2 regions of the Pseudarthrobacter sp. BRE9 genome follow, and region 1 is predicted to be linked to the other one. Evidence: predicted binding sites of a transcription regulator. Region 1 holds the regulator's gene; the other holds the start of a gene.
What was found. Region 1 encodes LexA, which represses DNA repair genes until DNA is damaged. Its sites were predicted from a motif close to TCGAACANNTGTTCGA; they were not measured.
Positions count from the first base shown of each region.

Region 2: a site for LexA is predicted at 5,942-5,957, ahead of Q9R31_RS08675 (DUF222 domain-containing protein). Genes of this name have one in related genera too.

Region 1 covers NZ_JAUZUY010000014.1:31,056-39,713, reverse strand. Annotated here, with positions in the region: gene Q9R31_RS19605 (ATP-dependent DNA helicase) at 1-1,492, shown strand, start outside; gene lexA (transcriptional repressor LexA) at 1,585-2,319, opposite strand; gene Q9R31_RS19595 (LysM peptidoglycan-binding domain-containing protein) at 2,752-3,111, shown strand; gene Q9R31_RS19590 (histidinol-phosphate transaminase) at 3,221-4,339, shown strand; gene hisB (imidazoleglycerol-phosphate dehydratase HisB) at 4,401-5,027, shown strand; gene hisH (imidazole glycerol phosphate synthase subunit HisH) at 5,024-5,785, shown strand; gene Q9R31_RS19575 (hypothetical protein) at 5,786-5,944, shown strand; gene priA (bifunctional 1-(5-phosphoribosyl)-5-((5-phosphoribosylamino)methylideneamino)imidazole-4-carboxamide isomerase/phosphoribosylanthranilate isomerase PriA) at 6,036-6,782, shown strand; gene Q9R31_RS19565 (SseB family protein) at 6,803-7,687, shown strand; gene Q9R31_RS19560 (MFS transporter) at 7,746-8,658, shown strand, end outside.
Region 2 covers NZ_JAUZUY010000003.1:118,385-127,042, forward strand. Annotated here, with positions in the region: gene Q9R31_RS08645 (urea amidolyase associated protein UAAP1) at 1-266, opposite strand, end outside; gene Q9R31_RS08650 (amino acid permease) at 319-1,821, opposite strand; gene Q9R31_RS08655 (TetR/AcrR family transcriptional regulator) at 2,051-2,722, shown strand; gene Q9R31_RS08660 (alpha/beta hydrolase) at 2,782-3,618, shown strand; gene Q9R31_RS08665 (DHA2 family efflux MFS transporter permease subunit) at 3,646-5,145, opposite strand; gene Q9R31_RS08670 (type 1 glutamine amidotransferase domain-containing protein) at 5,267-5,833, opposite strand; gene Q9R31_RS08675 (DUF222 domain-containing protein) at 6,111-7,691, shown strand; gene Q9R31_RS08680 (pantoate--beta-alanine ligase) at 7,793-8,658, opposite strand, start outside.

The DNA.
Region 1 (8,658 bases):
CGAGCTCCTGCCCGGCGTGACAGACCGTGCCTGGCGCCAGGTCTCCGTCACCTCCATGGAGTGCCTGGGCGCCCAAAAATGCCCCATGGCCGCCGAGTGTTTCAGCGAGCTGGCGCGGCAGGACGCAGCCGAGGCAGATGTGGTGGTGACCAACCATGCGATGCTTGCCGTCAGTGCCTTCGAGGGGCTTGCGGTCCTGCCCGAATACGACGTCGTGGTGGTGGACGAAGCGCACGAACTCCAGGACCGGGTTACCGGCGCCGTGTCCGGGCAGCTATCGGTGGCCATGGTCCACGCTGCCGCTTCCGGTGCCCGCAAACATACGGCCATCACCGTCGATGCCCTGAACGCCGCAGCCGACAACCTTGAGCTTGCCCTCACGGGGGCGTCGAACGGCCTGCTCCCCAACGGCCTCAACGATGAACAGCTGGACTGCATCGACCAGCTGCGGGAGGCGTGCCGGGCCGCGTTGTCCGATTCCAAGGGGGACAGCAACACCACGGCCGACGGCGGCCGGCAGCTGGCGCGGTCCCGCCTCATGCTCATCCTGGAACTGTGTGAGCGGCTGATCGCTGCCCGTGAAAACCGGGAAGTCGTGTGGTTTTCCCGGGCGGGAACGTTCGACCCGGGCCAGGGATACTCGCAGCCCGATGACAACGCGCCGGTGCTGATCAACATTGCACCGCTGTCGGTGGCCGGCAGGCTGCGGGAAGGGCTCTTCGCCGGGCACACCGTCGTGCTTACGTCCGCGACCCTGGCCATAGGCTCGGCGTTTGAACCCGCGGCCGGCGGACTTGGCCTTATCGGCGATGGCGCGCCCAGCTGGACGGGCGTGGATGTCGGCTCGCCCTTTGACTACCCGAAGCAGGGCATCCTGTACGTGGCCGGCCACCTGCCAAAGCCCGGCCGCGGCGTTTCCCCGGAGGCGCTGGAGGAACTGGAGGCCCTCATCAAAGCCTCGGGCGGCGGAGCCCTGTGCCTGTTTTCATCGCGCCGGGCTGCCGAGGAAGCTGCTGACGCCCTCCGGCCCAAGCTCGATGTAACCGTCCTCTGCCAGGGCGAGTCAACCATGACAGCCCTGGTCAAGCAGTTCGCCGATGAACCGGACACCTGCCTCTTCGGGACGATGTCACTGTGGCAGGGGGTTGACGTACCGGGAGGCTCCTGCCGCCTGGTCGTCATCGACCGCATCCCGTTCCCCAGGCCGGATGACCCGCTGATGACGGCGCGTTCGCGTGCCGTGGCGCAGGCCGGTGGGAACGGCTTCATGTCTGTTTCGGCCACGCACGCCGCCATCCGGCTGGCCCAGGGTGCGGGCCGGCTGATCCGGTCCACCGGTGACAAGGGCGTGGTGGCCGTTCTGGACTCGCGGCTGGCAACAGAGCGCTACGCCGGATTCCTGCGGGGAGCGCTGCCCCCGTTCTGGGCCACGACGGACCGCAGCAAGGCGCTGGCCGCATTGACCAGGCTCGGCGCGGACGCGACCAGATAGAGTCCGGCAGGCGCAGGACAACTGAGGCGTGGGCCGCGGGACTGGCTCAGGAGGGAACCCGCAGGCTCAAGGGTCCGGGCTGGGGGACCCGCCTAAAGGGAACGCAGGACCGAGACGACTTTGCCCATAATGGTGGCGTGGTCTCCCAAGATGGGTTCGTACTGCGTGTTTTGGGGGAGCAGCCAGGTGTGGCCGTCGCGCTGGCGGAAAGTCTTGACGGTCGCTTCGTCGTCGAGAAGGGCGGCAACGATGTCCCCGTTGGCCGCGTCCGCCTGACGGCGCACCACCACCCAGTCACCGTCGCAGATTGCCGCGTCCACCATCGAATCGCCTGCCACCCTGAGCATGAAAAGTTCGCCCTGGCCAACGAGCTGGCGGGGGAGCGGCATGACGTCTTCGACGAGTTGCTCAGCGAGGATGGGACCGCCGGCGGCAATCCGGCCAACCAGCGGAACCATGGCCGTATCAAGTGCGGTGGGAAGTTCCGTGACGGTGGCACCGCTGCCCGGGGCCTGCGGCGCAGGAGACGTGCCTGCTGCTTTGCCGCCGCCATCCAGGGTGAGGGGCATCAGGACTTCCATGGCGCGGGGCCGCTTGGGATCACGCCGGAGGTAACCCAGTTTTTCCAGTTGGGAGAGCTGGTGGGTCACGCTGGACAGACTCGCCAGGCCAACGGTGTCGCCGATCTCGCGCATGGACGGCGGGTACCCATTTTCATTGACTGAGCGCTGGATGGTTTCCAGGATCTTCTTCTGCCGCGGCGTCAAACCCTTGGCGGTCCTCTTCGATTGCGGGGCGGTCCTGCCCCCGGCGGCTGCTGCTGCCATATTCGCCAATGCCTTTCGCTTGCCGCCGGATGGTCCTCCGGGCACTGTTCCGCAGCGCCACCGGAAGGACTGCCACTGTCATTGTCAGACCCTGCTGTTCAACTTCAGTGGTGGTTGTTCTTTGGTTTCCAAGCTAGGCCAGCCACATTGCTTTTTCAAACATTTGTTCTAGCGAGTCTCGACATTATTCGTTGATAGGTGCTAAAACTTAACAAGCAAAGTTCGAACATGTGTTCTAACCAGCGCGTGCCTTATTCGAAAACGTGGCCGGAAGCCCGGCGGCGAAGTGAGTGGATGCGGCCGTTGCCTGGATGGACACCCGGGCAGCACGGCAGGTCCAGGAGGGCTCAGTTCATGTCAGCTATATCGCTTCACAATTTTTCACTCCCGCAACCCGTTTCCCTGCAGGGACGGAATTCTTCAAAGCGCCGGATGTCTTCATCGCACCAAATCTGTTCAGCGCAGCCGGAGCCAGCAACTGCGCCCCTGCGGCTGACCCGCCGTGGGCGGATCGTCCTCATCGGAGTGCCGTTTGTACTCCTCGCCGTCCTTCTGATGTTGCTGTCCGGACTCTTCAACTCGCCGGCCAAGGCCTCCGACTCCGCTGCCGAATTGGCCGTGACCCCTACGGTCATGGTGACGGTGCAGGCGGGGCAGTCGCTGTGGTCGATCGCAGGGGCGGTCGCTCCGGACCGCGATGCCCGGGACGTGGTGGCGGATATCGTCCAGCTCAACAACCTTTCCGCCGGCGCCGTCCTGCCTGGCCAGCAACTGTTCGTCCCCACGCGCTAGGCGGCTGCCGGCGTTGGGTTTGGATGAACCCTGGTCACGGCAACAACGCCCTGGGCGAACAGCACCCGTCACATTTTCCGGTAGTTGCTGCGGCAACTAAACTGTTCAGGTGAACGACCAGCTAGAACGTCTGAACCGGCTTCCCCTCCGCAGTAATCTTCGTGGGCTGACCCCTTACGGGGCACCACAACTGGACGTCCCCATCCTGCTGAACGTCAATGAGAACACGCATGGTGTTCCCGCCGACGTGCGTGCCGCCATCAGCGCCGCCGTCACAGAGGCTGCCGCAGGACTCAACCGTTATCCGGACCGGGAGTTCACCGAGCTGCGGAAAGCGTTGGCGGAATACCTCGGGCACGGGCTCGACGAAACCAACCTCTGGGCAGCCAACGGCTCCAATGAAGTCCTGCAGCAGATCCTCCAGGCCTTCGGCGGTCCCGGACGGACCGCCCTCGGCTTTCCGCCCACGTACTCCATGTACCCCCTGCTCGCCAGCGGAACCGACACCGGGTACATCAAGGGCCAACGCTCGGAAGGCTACGATCTGAGCGCAGAGTCCGCCGCCCGCCAGGTCAAGGAACTGCAGCCGAACATCGTGTTCCTCTGTTCGCCCAACAATCCCACCGGGACTGGCCTGGGACTGGACGTGGTGGAAGCTGTCTACGAGGCCGGCGAGGCAAGCCAGGCCATCGTGATCGTCGACGAGGCCTACCACGAGTTCGCGCATGACGGGACTCCCAGCGCACTGACCCTGCTGCCCGGGCGGGAGCGGCTGATCGTTTCCCGGACCATGAGCAAGGCCTTCGCCCTGGCCGGCGCCCGGCTTGGCTATATGGCGGCCGCCCCGGAGGTCACCGATGCGCTGCGGCTGGTACGCCTGCCGTACCACCTGTCCGCGATCACCCAGGCAACCGCCCTGGCCGCCCTCGAACACCGCGAAGCGCTGATGGCTGATGTCCAGGACATCAAGAAGCAGCGCGACCGGATCGTGGTGGAACTGACCCGGATGGGCCTCACTCCGGCGGCGTCCGACTCCAACTACGTATTCTTCGGGGGCCTGGAGAATCCGCATCAGGTGTGGCAGGAGCTGCTGGACGCCGGGGTACTCATCCGCGACGTGGGGATCCCCGGCCACCTGAGGGTCACGGCAGGCACTGAGGCGGAAACCACAGCCTTCCTTACCGCCCTGGAGCGCATCCTTGCGGGCCAGGCCGCGCTTCCCGCCTAGACTTGATACAGCGGCGCTGGACGCCTTGAACCACATCTTCTCCCACAAAGGATCCTTCACCATGAGTCCCACCGGATCGAATACGGCCGCCGCCCGGACCGCCCGCATGGAGCGAGCCACCAGCGAGTCCTCCGTACTCGTGGAGATCAACCTCGATGGAACCGGCGTATCGGACATCGATACCTCTGTACCGTTCTACGACCACATGCTCACGGCCCTGTGCAAGCACTCCCTGATCGACATGACGGTCAAGGCCACCGGCGACACCCACATCGACGTCCACCACACGGTGGAGGACGTCGCCATCACGTTCGGGGAGGTCCTCCGGACCGCCCTGGGCAACAAGGCGGGGATCCGCCGGTTCGGCGAAGCCACCGTGCCGCTGGACGAAGCACTTGCCAACGCTGTGGTGGACGTGTCCGGGCGCCCCTACCTGGTGCACGGCGGCGAGCCGGCCGGCCAGGAGTACCACCTGATCGGCGGCCACTTCACCGGTTCCCTGACGCGCCACGTCTTCGAGGCCATCACGCTGCACGCCGGCATCTGCCTGCACATGAACGTGCTCGCGGGCCGGGATCCGCACCACATCGTCGAGGCACAGTTCAAGGCCTTCGCACGCGCCCTTCGCGCCGCGGTCGAACCCGATCCCCGGGTCGAAGGCATCCCATCCACCAAGGGGGCATTGTGAGCGGCCAGGTCCTGAAAGACGGCGCCATCATCGATCCGTCAGCATCCCGCAAGCTGCCTTCGCCGGAGGGCAAGCCCACGGTCACGGTGCTCGACTACGGCTCCGGGAACGTCCGGTCCGCCGTGCGCGCTCTGGAACGTGCCGGAGCGGAAGTAATCCTCAGCGCCAAACCCGAGGATGTACTGAACGCAGACGGCCTGGTCGTGCCCGGCGTGGGCGCGTTCGAGACCGTCATGCGCGAACTCAAGGCCGTGGACGGTATCCGGCTCATCGGCAGGCGTGTGGCAGGCGGACGTCCGGTGCTTGGCATCTGCGTGGGCCTCCAAGTCCTCTTCGAAGCCGGAGTGGAACACGGCACCGAAGCCGAAGGCATCGGCGAGTGGCCCGGCAAGGTCGAGGCCCTCCCCGCCGAGGTGGTTCCGCACATGGGCTGGAACACCGTCAAGGTGCCGGAAGGCTCAAAACTCTTCGCCGGCGTCGAAAACGAACGCTTCTACTTTGTGCACTCGTATGGCGTGCAGGAATGGAACTTCGACGTCATCCAGCCCCGGATGGCGCCGCCCCTGGTGACCTGGTCCGAGCACGGCGGCCCGTTCATCGCCGCCGTCGAGAACGGCCCCCTCTGCGCCACCCAGTTCCACCCCGAGAAGTCCGGGGACGCCGGGGCGCGGCTCCTGCGCAACTGGGTGGAAGGCCTGCGCAAGCCGGCCGGCGGGCAACCCGCTGCAGCACCGGCGGACGCCGGCAGTGACGCCTAGATGTGGTCTGTACTCCTGATGGGCCTCGCCGGAATCCTCATCGGCGGCGGGATCTCATTCCGTCAGCAGCGCAAACCCCTCTGGACACAGGTGGCGTTCTACGTGCTGGCCGCCATGTCCCTGCTGGCCGCCTACCTGCTGACCCTGCCGGCCGGCTGACCACCAAGCGCGGCATCGGCGCAAAGGCGACCTGCACGCCCTGCGCCTACAAGCCTTTGCCCTAACCGAAGAATCAACACCGAGGATGAGTATGACCACCGCACATGACCTGCCGGTACTAGAACTGCTGCCAGCCGTCGACGTCGTCAACGGCCAGGCCGTCCGGCTGGTCCAGGGTGAGGCGGGCAGTGAAACCAGTTACGGCACCCCCCTTGAAGCTGCGCTGAACTGGCAGCAGCAGGGCGCCGAGTGGGTGCACCTGGTGGACCTGGACGCCGCTTTCGGCCGCGGCTCCAACGCTGACCTGCTCCGTGAGGTCGTGGGCCGGCTGGACATCAAGGTGGAGCTCTCCGGCGGCCTTCGCGACGACGAGACCCTGGAAGCCGCCCTTGACCTGGGCGTGGCCCGGGTCAACCTGGGGACGGCTGCCCTGGAGAACCCGGAGTGGACCCGCCGGGCCATCGAGCGCTTTGGCGACAAAATCGCCGTCGGCCTTGACGTCCGCGGAACAACCCTGGCCGGCCGGGGCTGGACCAAGGAAGGCGGGGACCTCTGGGACGTGCTGGGCCGCCTCGAGGAGGCCGGCTGCTCCCGCTACGTCGTGACCGACGTGACCAAGGACGGCACCTTGCAGGGACCCAACGTCGAACTCCTGCGCCAGATGGTGGAAAAAACCGGAAAGCCCGTGGTTGCTTCCGGCGGCATCTCCAGCCTGGATGACCTGAAGGTCCTCCGGTCCCTGGTCCCCCTGGGCGTGGAAGGCGCCATTGTGGGCAAGGCCCTGTATGCCGGAGCCTTCACACTGCCCGAAGCCCTCGACGTCGCCGGCCGGCGCTGAGCCCGGCCGCATCTCCACCCATGCCTCACGTTGAAGAGCCGGGGCGACCGGCAGCCCGCGCACTGCCCGGCCATATCGCGGCAGCGTTGGCCGGCGCCGGCGGCGCCACCGATTCCGCCGGCCAGCCGTGGTCGGGACGCAGCCTTGCCGGTGACGACGGGAAGATCCACAACTTCGAGGACGACGACGGCATTGCGGACGCCGGTTACATCGCCGCGGTGGCCGCGCTCCGGCAGGGGACAGGCGATGAAGCGGACGTCGTCGCCGCCCTGGCAACGGCCCGGGTCTTCATTCCGATTGTGGCGCAGCTGGCTGAAGAGGCCGAAACAGGCCACGGGCTGCACGCCGACAAGCAGGCAGACATGGCGCTGGTGACGCTGAAAGCGGTCGACGGCAGGATTGCGCTCCCGGCATTCACCTCGGCCGCCGCGCTGGCCGCCTGGCATCCCGAGGCCCGGCCGGTCGCGGTGTACGCGGCGCGGGCGGCCCTCTCGGCAGTCGCGGAAGGTGCCGAGCTCCTTGTCCTGGACCCGGGAGCAGACGTGACGTTCGTGGTGCGGCGCCCCGGCGTCTGGGCACTGGCCAAACAGCACGCCTGGATCCCTTCCTACAACGACCCCGAACTGGCCGATGAAATGGCCCGCGCCGCTTCCGGTTTCGCAGCCATCCGCAGCATCGGGCTTTTGCCGGGCAGGGGAGTAGCTTCCAGTGCAGCCGATGGCGCCGTGGTCCCGGGCGGAGGTACGGGGCCGGAGCTTCAGGTGGTGCTGTACCTGGAGGACGGCCTGGACGCCGCCGGTGTCCAGGAACTGGTGGCCGGGCTGCAGAGCGAGTGGTCGCGGAATGTATTGTTTGGGGAGCGCGTCGACTCCCTTGAAATCAAACTGAGGCGCGCACCCGACTAGCCGGCTGCCGGATGGGTGATCCCCGCCAGTGCTGCGGCATACCCTGAAGGACCGCTTCGTGAATTTCGCTCTCTACCGGGAGTTGCTCGCCGTCCGGCCGATCCGCCGGCTGCTGCTGGTGGGCACGATTGCCCGCATCCCGCACTCCGCCGCCGGGGTGCTCCTGACCCTGCATATCGTCCTCACCCTCGGCCAGGGCTATGCCGCGGCCGGTGCCGCCGCAGCCGTCATGACCATCGGCATTGCCTTGGGCGCTCCATGGCGGGGCCGGCGCGTTGACACGGTGGGGCTGCGGACCGCACTCATCCCGTCCGTGATCTCGGAGACCGTCATCTGGGCTGTCGTGCCGCACGTGTCCTACCAGTGGCTCCTCCCGCTGGTCTTCGTGGGCGGCCTGCTCACGCTGCCCATCTTCAGCGTGGTCCGGCAGTCCCTGGGCGTCCTGGCGGAGGGGGACCAGCGGCGCACCGCCTTCGCCCTGGACGCCATCACCACGGAAATGGTGTTCATGATCGGGCCTGCGGCCGGCGCCGTGGTGGCCACGAGCGGTTACACGATTGCGGGCCTGACTGTGGTGGGCGTGGCCACGTCCCTCGCCGGGCTGTTCCTCATGTGGTTCAACCCGCCCACCCGCAGTCCGGGACAAACCCTTGAATGCGCCGAAGATGAGCAGCGTGCCGCGGAAGCCGCCGTCGTCTCCACCGCACCGGCCCACGTCCAGGAAGCGGCCGCGGAACTGGTTCCTTCCGGTGCGGCCGCCAGCGCGGCCATCGGTCCCGGGCAGGGATTGCGGGGCAGGCTGGCAGGTGGGTTTGCCTGGTTCACCGCGACGGTTGCGGCGCTCTTTGCCGTTGCCGCCGGCGCCGGAATGGTCCTCAGCGGCACCGACGTCGGCATCGTTGCGGCCCTGCAAACCGGCGGACGGCAGAGCGAAATCGGCGTCGTGTTCGTCTTCTGGTGCGCCGCGTCCG
Region 2 (8,658 bases), on a different contig from region 1:
TGAACGCAGGCGTCACCTGCGGTGTCCGTGAGCCGGACCCGCGTGCCGCGGGCCAGGGACATGGTGGTGTAGCGGCCAAAGGCGAGGGGTTCCGCCCAGGTGGGGGACACGCCGTCGGGCATTCCCGCCAGAAGGTGCGCCGGGGCGGAAGCTGCCGGCACGTGGCGCATGGTTTCGGCGGTCCGGCCATGCTGTTCCCGCGCGTGGGCGCGGGCGCCGGCTGTGGTGGCGGTGCCGGTAGTGGGGGTTTCGATGGTCTGTGTCATGTCAGTCCTGTAGGTCTTTGGGGTTCTTGTGGAAGCTTGGGTTCCAGGTATGTCAGGCCTTGGCTGCCACGTTCCGGCTCCGGACCCAGAAGCCCAGGAGCAGGACGGCGGCGACCATCAGGGGTGCGGACCAGAGCAGGAGCCCGTTCTCTCCGGAGGGGTCGTACACCTCGGGCCGGGGCCAGGCGAGGTTGACCACCATGACGCCGCCGTAGAGGACGGCGAGGATGTTGACGGGAAGGCCCCAGCGACCCAGCGAGAAGAGGCCTGCCGGCATGGTCTGCCCCACGCGGTCCCAGTCGCCGCGGAGGCGGCTGAGCAGCTGCGGGACGGTGACCAGGAGGTAGGCGAGGTAGACCATTACGATGCAGACGCTGCACAGGGTGGTGAACAGGGCAGCGTTGCCGACGTTGATGGCCAGCACCGCAACTGCCAGTGCCCCGATCACGATGGAGGGCCACATGGGCGTGCCGCGGGTGGGGTGGACGGAGGAGAGCAGGGCCGACGCCGGGAGCTTGCCGTCGCGGGCCATGGAGAAGACCAGGCGGGAACCGGCAGTCTGGATCGCCAGGGTGCAGACGAAGATGGCGATGGCCACGTCCACCAGCAGGACCTTGCCCCAGAAGGTGCCCAGGACTGCGGTGAGGACGTAGGGCAGGCCTTCGGTGGCGAGGCGGCCGTCGTCGAGGCTGGGCGCGGCCATCAGGGCGGTGATGATCATCAGCGCACCTCCGACGCCGGAAATGAGGAGGGCGGAGAGGATGGTCCGCGGTGCGGTGCGGCGCGGGTCCTTGGTTTCCTCGGACAGTTCACCGGCGGAGTTGAAGCCCACCATGACGTAGGCGGCCATCAGCCCCGAGACCAGGAAGGCCCCCACGGCGCCGAGGTCGGATCCCTGCAGCGCGGTGGTGTCCGCAACCACGTCCGGCCCCCGCTGGGCGGCGCTGATGAGGGCCAGGATGACGGCGGCGACGCCCACGATCTCGCAGGTGACGCCTACGGAGTTGACGTGTGCCATCAGCTTTACGCCCAGCGAGTTGATGATGGTGGTGGCCACCAGGAGGACGGCGCCCAGGACTACGGCGTTGGAAGCACCGGTCACCGTGTTGAGTGCGGGGTCGCCGCCCACCACCTGAAACCCTTCCCAAAGCTGGGGCAGGACCACCTGCAGGGCGATGGCGGCAGCTGCTGCGGTGACCACCTGCGCGATCGCCATGAACCAGCCGGCGAACCAGCCCACGCCTTCCCCGCCGACGCGCCGCGCCCACTGGTACACGGCACCGGACAGGGGGTAGCGGGCGGCGAGTTCGGCGAAGTTCAGGGCCACGAGGAGCTGGCCCACCAGGACTACCGGCCAGGTCCAGAAGAACGCGGGCCCGGCGAAGGAGTAGCCGAAGGCGAAGAGCTGGAAGATGGTGGTGAGGATGGAAACGAACGAGAAGCCCGCGGCAAAAGAAGCGTAGCGGCCGAGCTTTCGGTGGAGGGTGGGTTGGTAGCCAAGGGACGTCAGGTCTGCATCGTCCTGGTGGACGGTGGGGAGAACTGTTGATGTCATCGGGAATCTCCGGAACTGGAAAGGGATCTTGGGGGCGAAGCCTCCCGGCACTGCAGCGCTCGGCCGAAGGCTGCTGATTACCGGTCAATTGATAGTTTTCCAGCGGGATGTCCCCAAACAGTTTCACCTCTGTAAAAGACGGATAGACATCTTGTTTCCGGGAGATTTCCGTCCCCTCACAATGGAGGACGGCGATTTTGACCCTGCCCCGTGATGCAAGAATGGGGCCGTGACTTCCGCCGGACCGGGCCGCCCCCGCCACCAGCAGCCCTCGCGGCCAGGGGCCACCGCCCGCGATGAAATCCTGGACGCCGCGGCGGAGCTCTTCACCACCCAGGGCTTCGCCAGCACCTCCACCCGGTCCATCGCGGACGCGGTGGGCATCCGGCAGTCCTCCCTGTACCACCACTTCAAGACCAAGGACGATATCCTCGAGGACCTCCTCGAGGGGACGGTGACGGGTGGGCTGACGTTCGCGCGCACCGTGGCCGCGCTGCCCGCTGACGCCCCGGGGACGGAAGGTCCCGCTGGAACCCGGCTGCACGCCGTCGCACTTTATGACGGCACCCAGCTGTGCAGCGCCCGGTGGAACCTCGGCGTGCTGTACCACCTGCCAGAGGTCCGGAGCGCCCGCTTTGCCCTGTTCCACAGCCACCGCCAGGAGCTCAGGCGGCTGTACGGGGAACTGGGCGCCGGGCTCTCAGCCGCGCCGGGCGGCCCGGATGGCGGCGACTTCACCTTCCGCCTGGTCGAATCCCTGATCTACCTCCGGGCGGACGGCGCGGCCGATGCTGAATCCGCCATGCAGGCCGCCGACGCCGGGCTGATCCTTTGCGGACTCGGGGACCTGTTGCCGGCCATCCGCGCCGCGAGCCAGGACCTCATCAACCGCCTGGCCTGACCCCGCCTGCTGCCGGCCGCCGGGATGCCGCGCCCGGCTTGCTCGGCTAGGCTCGGAACATGACGCGAGAGAACATCAGGACCCCCGACGGCGGCACTGTGGAGCTCTTCTCCACCGGCGCTGAACTTGCTTCTGCGGGTTCGGGCGTGGTGGTTGTGCCGCCTTCCATGGTGACGGCTGCGGATTACACCAAGTTCGCCCAGAAACTGAGCGCCGCCCTGGGCCGTCCGGTGCATACCTTCAACCGCCGCGGGCGCGGATCCTCATCGCCCCAGCCCGACGATTACACGCTGGACGTGGACATCCGGGACCTGGAGACGGTCATGAAGCACACCTCCAGCACCGACGTCTTTGGCCACAGCTTCGGCGGCGCCGTTGCCCTGCACGCGGCGCGGACCCTGCCGGTGGAACGGCTCGCCGTCTACGACCCCGCGGTCTCCGTGAACGGCAGCGTCACGGCCGACTGGATCGTGGAGTATGAGCGGGCCATCGCCGCCGGAGACCATGACCGCGCCCTTGCCGTGATTCAGCGCGGCCTGGAAGCCGGCGGTTCCTTCTCATCGCGCATGCCGCTTTCCATGCTGACCCTGGCGAACAAACTGACCGCCGGCACCAGCGAAGGCAAGCAGCAGCGCGAGCTGATGCGCACCGGCGTCCGCGAAATCAAGGCCATCATTGCCGCCGACATGCCGGCCGAGCCCTTCCAGGCGCTTCCCCTGGAGACACTGATTGTCGTGGGCGAAAAGAGCCCCGCCTACTTCGGCATCGCCTGCGGCCAGATCCACGACGTACTCTCGGGCTCCAGCTACACCATCCTGCCCGGCCTCGGCCACGACGGCGCCATCAAGGCTCCGGACAGGCTGATCAAGGAATTGAGCGAGTTCTTCGCCGGCTGACCCCCAAGTAGGTAGCGCCAAGTTGGGCTAGTGGCCGCCGTGACCCGCGCCGGCACCTTCGGTCTTGCGCATCATCGCGGAAAGTACGACGGCGGCAAGGGCTATGACTGTTGCCGTCAGGAAGGCGGCGCTCATCCCGGCGACGAGTCCCGACGTCGCGCTCACCACGGCGAAGATGGACACCAGGAGTGCCGTTCCGGCGGCACCGGCCACCTGCTGGGTGGTGCTCATGATCGCGGACCCGTGGGAGTAGAGGTGCGGCGGCAGCGGGTTCAGCCCTGTGGTGAAGGCGGGCGTAAACAGCAGCGCGAGGCCGAAACTCAGCCCCACGTGCAGGGTGACGATCCACCAAACCGGGGTGCCGGCGTCGAGCATGGAAAACTGCCAGAGGGTCACCACCATCAGGATGGATCCGGTAATGGTGAGCGGCAGCGGGCCCACCTTGTCGAACGCGCGGCCGATGACCGGGCCGAGCAGGCCCATGGCCAGGCCGCCGGGAAGCAGCGCAAGACCGGTTTCGAGCGAGCCCAGGCCCCGGACTTCCTGGAGGTAGAGCGGCAGCAGGATGACGCCGCCGAACAGGGCCATCATGGCCACCACCATCAGCAGGACCGAAACGGTGAACATCCGGAGCTTGAAGGCGCGCAGGTCCAGCAACGGCGCGGCTGCCTTCTGGAGCCGGACCTGGCGCAGGACGAAGACCGTGAGGGCAGCGACGCCGATGACCAGGGCTGCGATGGCGCCGGCACTCGGACCGGCCTGGCCCCCATGGCCGCCGCCGATCTGGCTGAGCCCATAGACCAGGCCGCCAAAGGCGGGGACGGTGAGGACGACGGACAGTGCATCCAGCCTTGCCTTTTCGGGCTCGCCCACATTGGTGAGGTATTTCGCGCCGATGGCCAGCGCCGCAAGGGCCACCGGCAGCACGAAGACGAACATGAAGCGCCAGGTGAAATGCTCCAGGATCAGGCCGGAGACCGTGGGGCCCATGGCCGGTGCCACCGAAATGGCGATGCTGACGTTGCCCATGACGGCGCCGCGCTTGGCCAGCGGAACCAGGGTAAGGATGGTGGTCATCAGCAGCGGGAGCATGATGGCGGTGCCGCCGGCCTGGACAATGCGTGCCAGGAGCAGGACCTCGAACCCTGGCGCCACCGCGGCAAGCGCTGTTCCGCCGGCGAACAGTCCCATGGCAAGCATGAAGACGGCGCGCGTGGACAGGCTTTGCAGGATGAAGCCGGTGGTCGGGATGACCACGGCCATAGTGAGCATGAACCCGGTGGACAGCCACTGCACGGTGGGAGCATCGACGCGAAGGTCCACCATGAGCCGCTGCAGGGCGACGTTCATGATGGTCTCGTTGAGGATCACCACGAACGTCGCCACCAGCAGCGTGCTGATGATCGTGACGGATTCCCGGGACATCTTCTCCGGGGCAGCGGGCTGGGTTCCTTCGCGGGTTTCCGCCCGCGTTGCTTCGCCCTGAACGGACTTGCCGCTGGCGTTCGGAGAGGCTTCGGTAGACATGGGTGTTCCCTCAGGGGTTTTTGGAAGTGATGCGCGGGCTGCGCCGCTGCAGATTCCAACACTCTACCCGCTGGAGTAATTCCTCCCTACGGGTTTTTTACCCCTGAGGGAACATTAGGGGTCAGGCGGTCTGGCCCGCGTGCTCCCCTTCAGAGATCTCTTCCACCAGCTTGTTGTTGAAGGCCGGGAGGTCATCCGGGTTCCGGCTGGTGACCAGGCCCTGGTCCACCACCACTTCCTGGTCCGTCCAGTTGGCTCCCGCGTTCTTCAGGTCGGTTTCGAGGGTGAAGTAGGACGTGACGTTACGGCCCCTGATGACTCCGGCCTCGATCAGCAGCCAGGGTCCGTGGCAGATCGATGCCACTGGCTTGTGCTGTTCAAAGAAGGTGCGGGTAAAGGCCTGGGCGTCCTTGTCCACGCGAAGGTGGTCCGCATTGACGACGCCGCCGGGAAGCACCAGGGCGTCAAAGTCCGAGGCATTCGCTTCAGCCACCGTAAGGTCGACGTCGAAGGTGTCACCCTTCTCCGTGCCGTTGTAGCCCTGCAGCTTGCCACTCTTGGGAGCCACCAGTGTGGGTTCGCCGCCGGCATCCTTCACGGCCTGCCAGGGGCTGGTGAGCTCCACCTGCTCCACTCCGTCAGTCAGCAGGAATGCTACCTTCTTGCCTGCGATGCTGTGCTCTGACATTGTTCCTCCTCATGCTTGCGGTTGCGTGTTTTTCGCGCGCAGTGGTCCGCATCGAGAGTTGATTGCCTGACACTTTCCAGCCTAGGAAAGCTGAAAGTGATAAGCAAGCTGACTATTTGTTCGTCCCCCTGCTTTATTACGTACGACGGCGGCACGGGGCCGGGCACCAAAGGCGCCTGGGCGGCACTGGGCTGAGCGCGAGGCGGGGCAGGGCGGGTTTAGTCGGCAGGTTTAGGCTGCCGGTTTGATTGTCAGACCCCCGTTGGATGATGTTCGTATGGGAATCAGCAGCGGTGGTGGGGTGGCTATGGAGGGCGTTCATGCCTCTGTAGCTGCCCTTGATGCGCTTGACCGCGAGGACATTTTCCTGGCTGCCGGGGCCGGCGTTGGGCTTGGTGTTGGTGCTGATGTTGATGTGTTGCAGCGGCGGTATGAGCTCCGGCTGGAACGGTTGGAGGTGGTGAAGCGGCTGGAGGCGCAGCTCGCCGCGGTCAAGGCCCGTGATGTTGCCGAGGCCGTTGAGATCCAGCACGCGATGCTTGCCCCGGACGCGCCGGTGCACGAGCGCACCTTCGCGGAGATGTCAGCGCTGGAGGAGATCGCCGGGGTCCTGACCATCAGCTCCGGCGCTGCCGGGGCGTTCGTGGAGCAGTCCAGGCGGGTGTGTTTGTTGCCGCCCGTCCTGGCAGCCTTGTCCGCCGGTGCCGTGTCCTGGCCCCACGCCAGGATTGTTGCCGACGAAACCGAAGGCCTGTCCCCGGACGGTGCCGCCGGGCTGGTGGAGCACTTCTTCGACCCTGACGCGCCCAACCCGGCCCGCGGTGCCGCCCCCGGTGAACTCGTGCCCTCCCGGTTCCGGGCCAAGGTCCGCGGCTGGCGGGAACGCCACCACCCCGAAACCCTGGAAAAGCGCCACGCCAAAGGCGTCGCGGACCGGCGGATGGAATACACCCCGGACCGCGACGGCATGGCCTGGATCTCCCTCCACCTCCCCGGCGACACCGCCTGCGCCATCTGGAACCGCACCACCGCCACCGCCCGCGGCCTTCAAGGCCCCGATGAGCCCCGCACCCTCACCCAACTCCGCCCCGACATCGCAGCATCACTCCTCCTCGGCGCAGGCAACGCCAGCGACACCGACAGCCCGGGACCCACCGAGGCAGGCAGAGTCCCCACCCCGCGGGCCGATGTGCTGGTCATGGTGCCGGTATTCTCCGTCCTCGGCCAGACGGACGAACCCGCGGTGCTGGACGGTTTGGGCCCGATCCCGGCATCGATGGCCCGCAAACTCGTCGCGGACGGGGCGGAGTCGTTCTACCGGGTCCTGGTCGACCCCCGCGACGGCGCCCCGCTGGAGATCGGCCGCACCCGCTACCGGCTGCCCGAAACCATCAAGCAATGGATCCGGATGCGGGACGGCAAATGCACCTTCCCCGGCTGCAACAACCACACCCCGGACAACGACACCGACCACCTCACCGCCTGGGACCACGGCGGCACCACCGGCGCCAACAACCTGGGACAGCTCTGCCCCAAACACCACCGGCTCAAGCACGCCCGCCCATGGATCCCCGATAAGGCAACGGAAAACGAGTCACCGGACTGGACCTCACCCGCCGGCCGACACTACAAACCGGAACACCGCGATCCCGAACCAACCCACTGGCCACCCGGCAGCATGCCGATGCCTGCTGCAACCCCTTGCCTGGATGCCGGCCCCGAAGACCTCCCCCACTGGGAACCAGACGACGACCAACTCATAGATCTCGATGAGCTATCACCGGAGGATCCGCTGTGGGCTGACTTCTTTAGAACGCCGTTCGTACTGTTCCCGGAGTGCGTTGGCGCCGTGCAGTAGCAGCTGCGCGGTGGCTCATGGCCAGCGAGGACGTGCTGGACCTCTAACTCAGCGTGCTCGTTACCTACTCTACGAAACGGAAACCCGGGAGTAGTGAAGATTCAGGAACTGAGCGGCATATTGTCGATCAGCCGCACCGGGCCAACCTTGGCGGCGATGAGCGCCAAGCCTTCACCACGGAAGGGAGTCTCCCGGCAGTTCTCGGCCAGCGGTTCAAGGGTTCCCGGGTCCACCACTTCGAAGTAGTCCAGATCCACCAGCGGCTGGGAATCAACGAGCGCCAGCGCGGAATCCAGGTCCAGCGGCTCATGGGCGTTTGCCCGCTCCTCCAGCAGCCGCAGCGCCCTGGAAAGAACCAGCGCGGCGTCCCGCTCGGCGTCGGACAGGAAGCGGTTCCTGCTGGATAGCGCCAGCCCGTCCTCTGCCCTGACGGTGGGCACAGCGACGATCTCGACCGGAAAGTTCAGGTCAGCAACCATCCGCCGGACCAGGGCCAACTGCTGGGCGTCTTTCTGCCCGAAGTAGGCCCGGTACGCGGGCAGGCCGCCAGCTTCGGAAGCGTCATCGGCGGAACCGGCAGGAAGACCCGCTGAAGGCGTTCCGTAATGCAGCAGCTTTGCCACAACGGTCAGGGCACCGTCAAAGTGTCCGGGCCGGGAAGCGCCCTCCCACTTTTCCCCGAGGCGGCCGGAGGTAACACGCACCAACGGCTCCCCGCCGGGGTAGACCTCCTCCACGGACGGTGCGAATGCGAGGTCAACGCCCTGCTCCTCCAGCAGCGCAAGGTCGGCGTCGAGTGTCCTCGGGTAGCGGTCCAGGTCCACGGCATCGCCGAACTGCAGGGGGTTGACGAAGATGCTGGCCACCACCACGTCGTTGTGCTCGACGGCGGTGCGCGCCAGCACGGCATGGCCTTCGTGGAGTGCACCCATGGTAGGCACCAGGCCCTGCGATGTCCCGCGCTTTG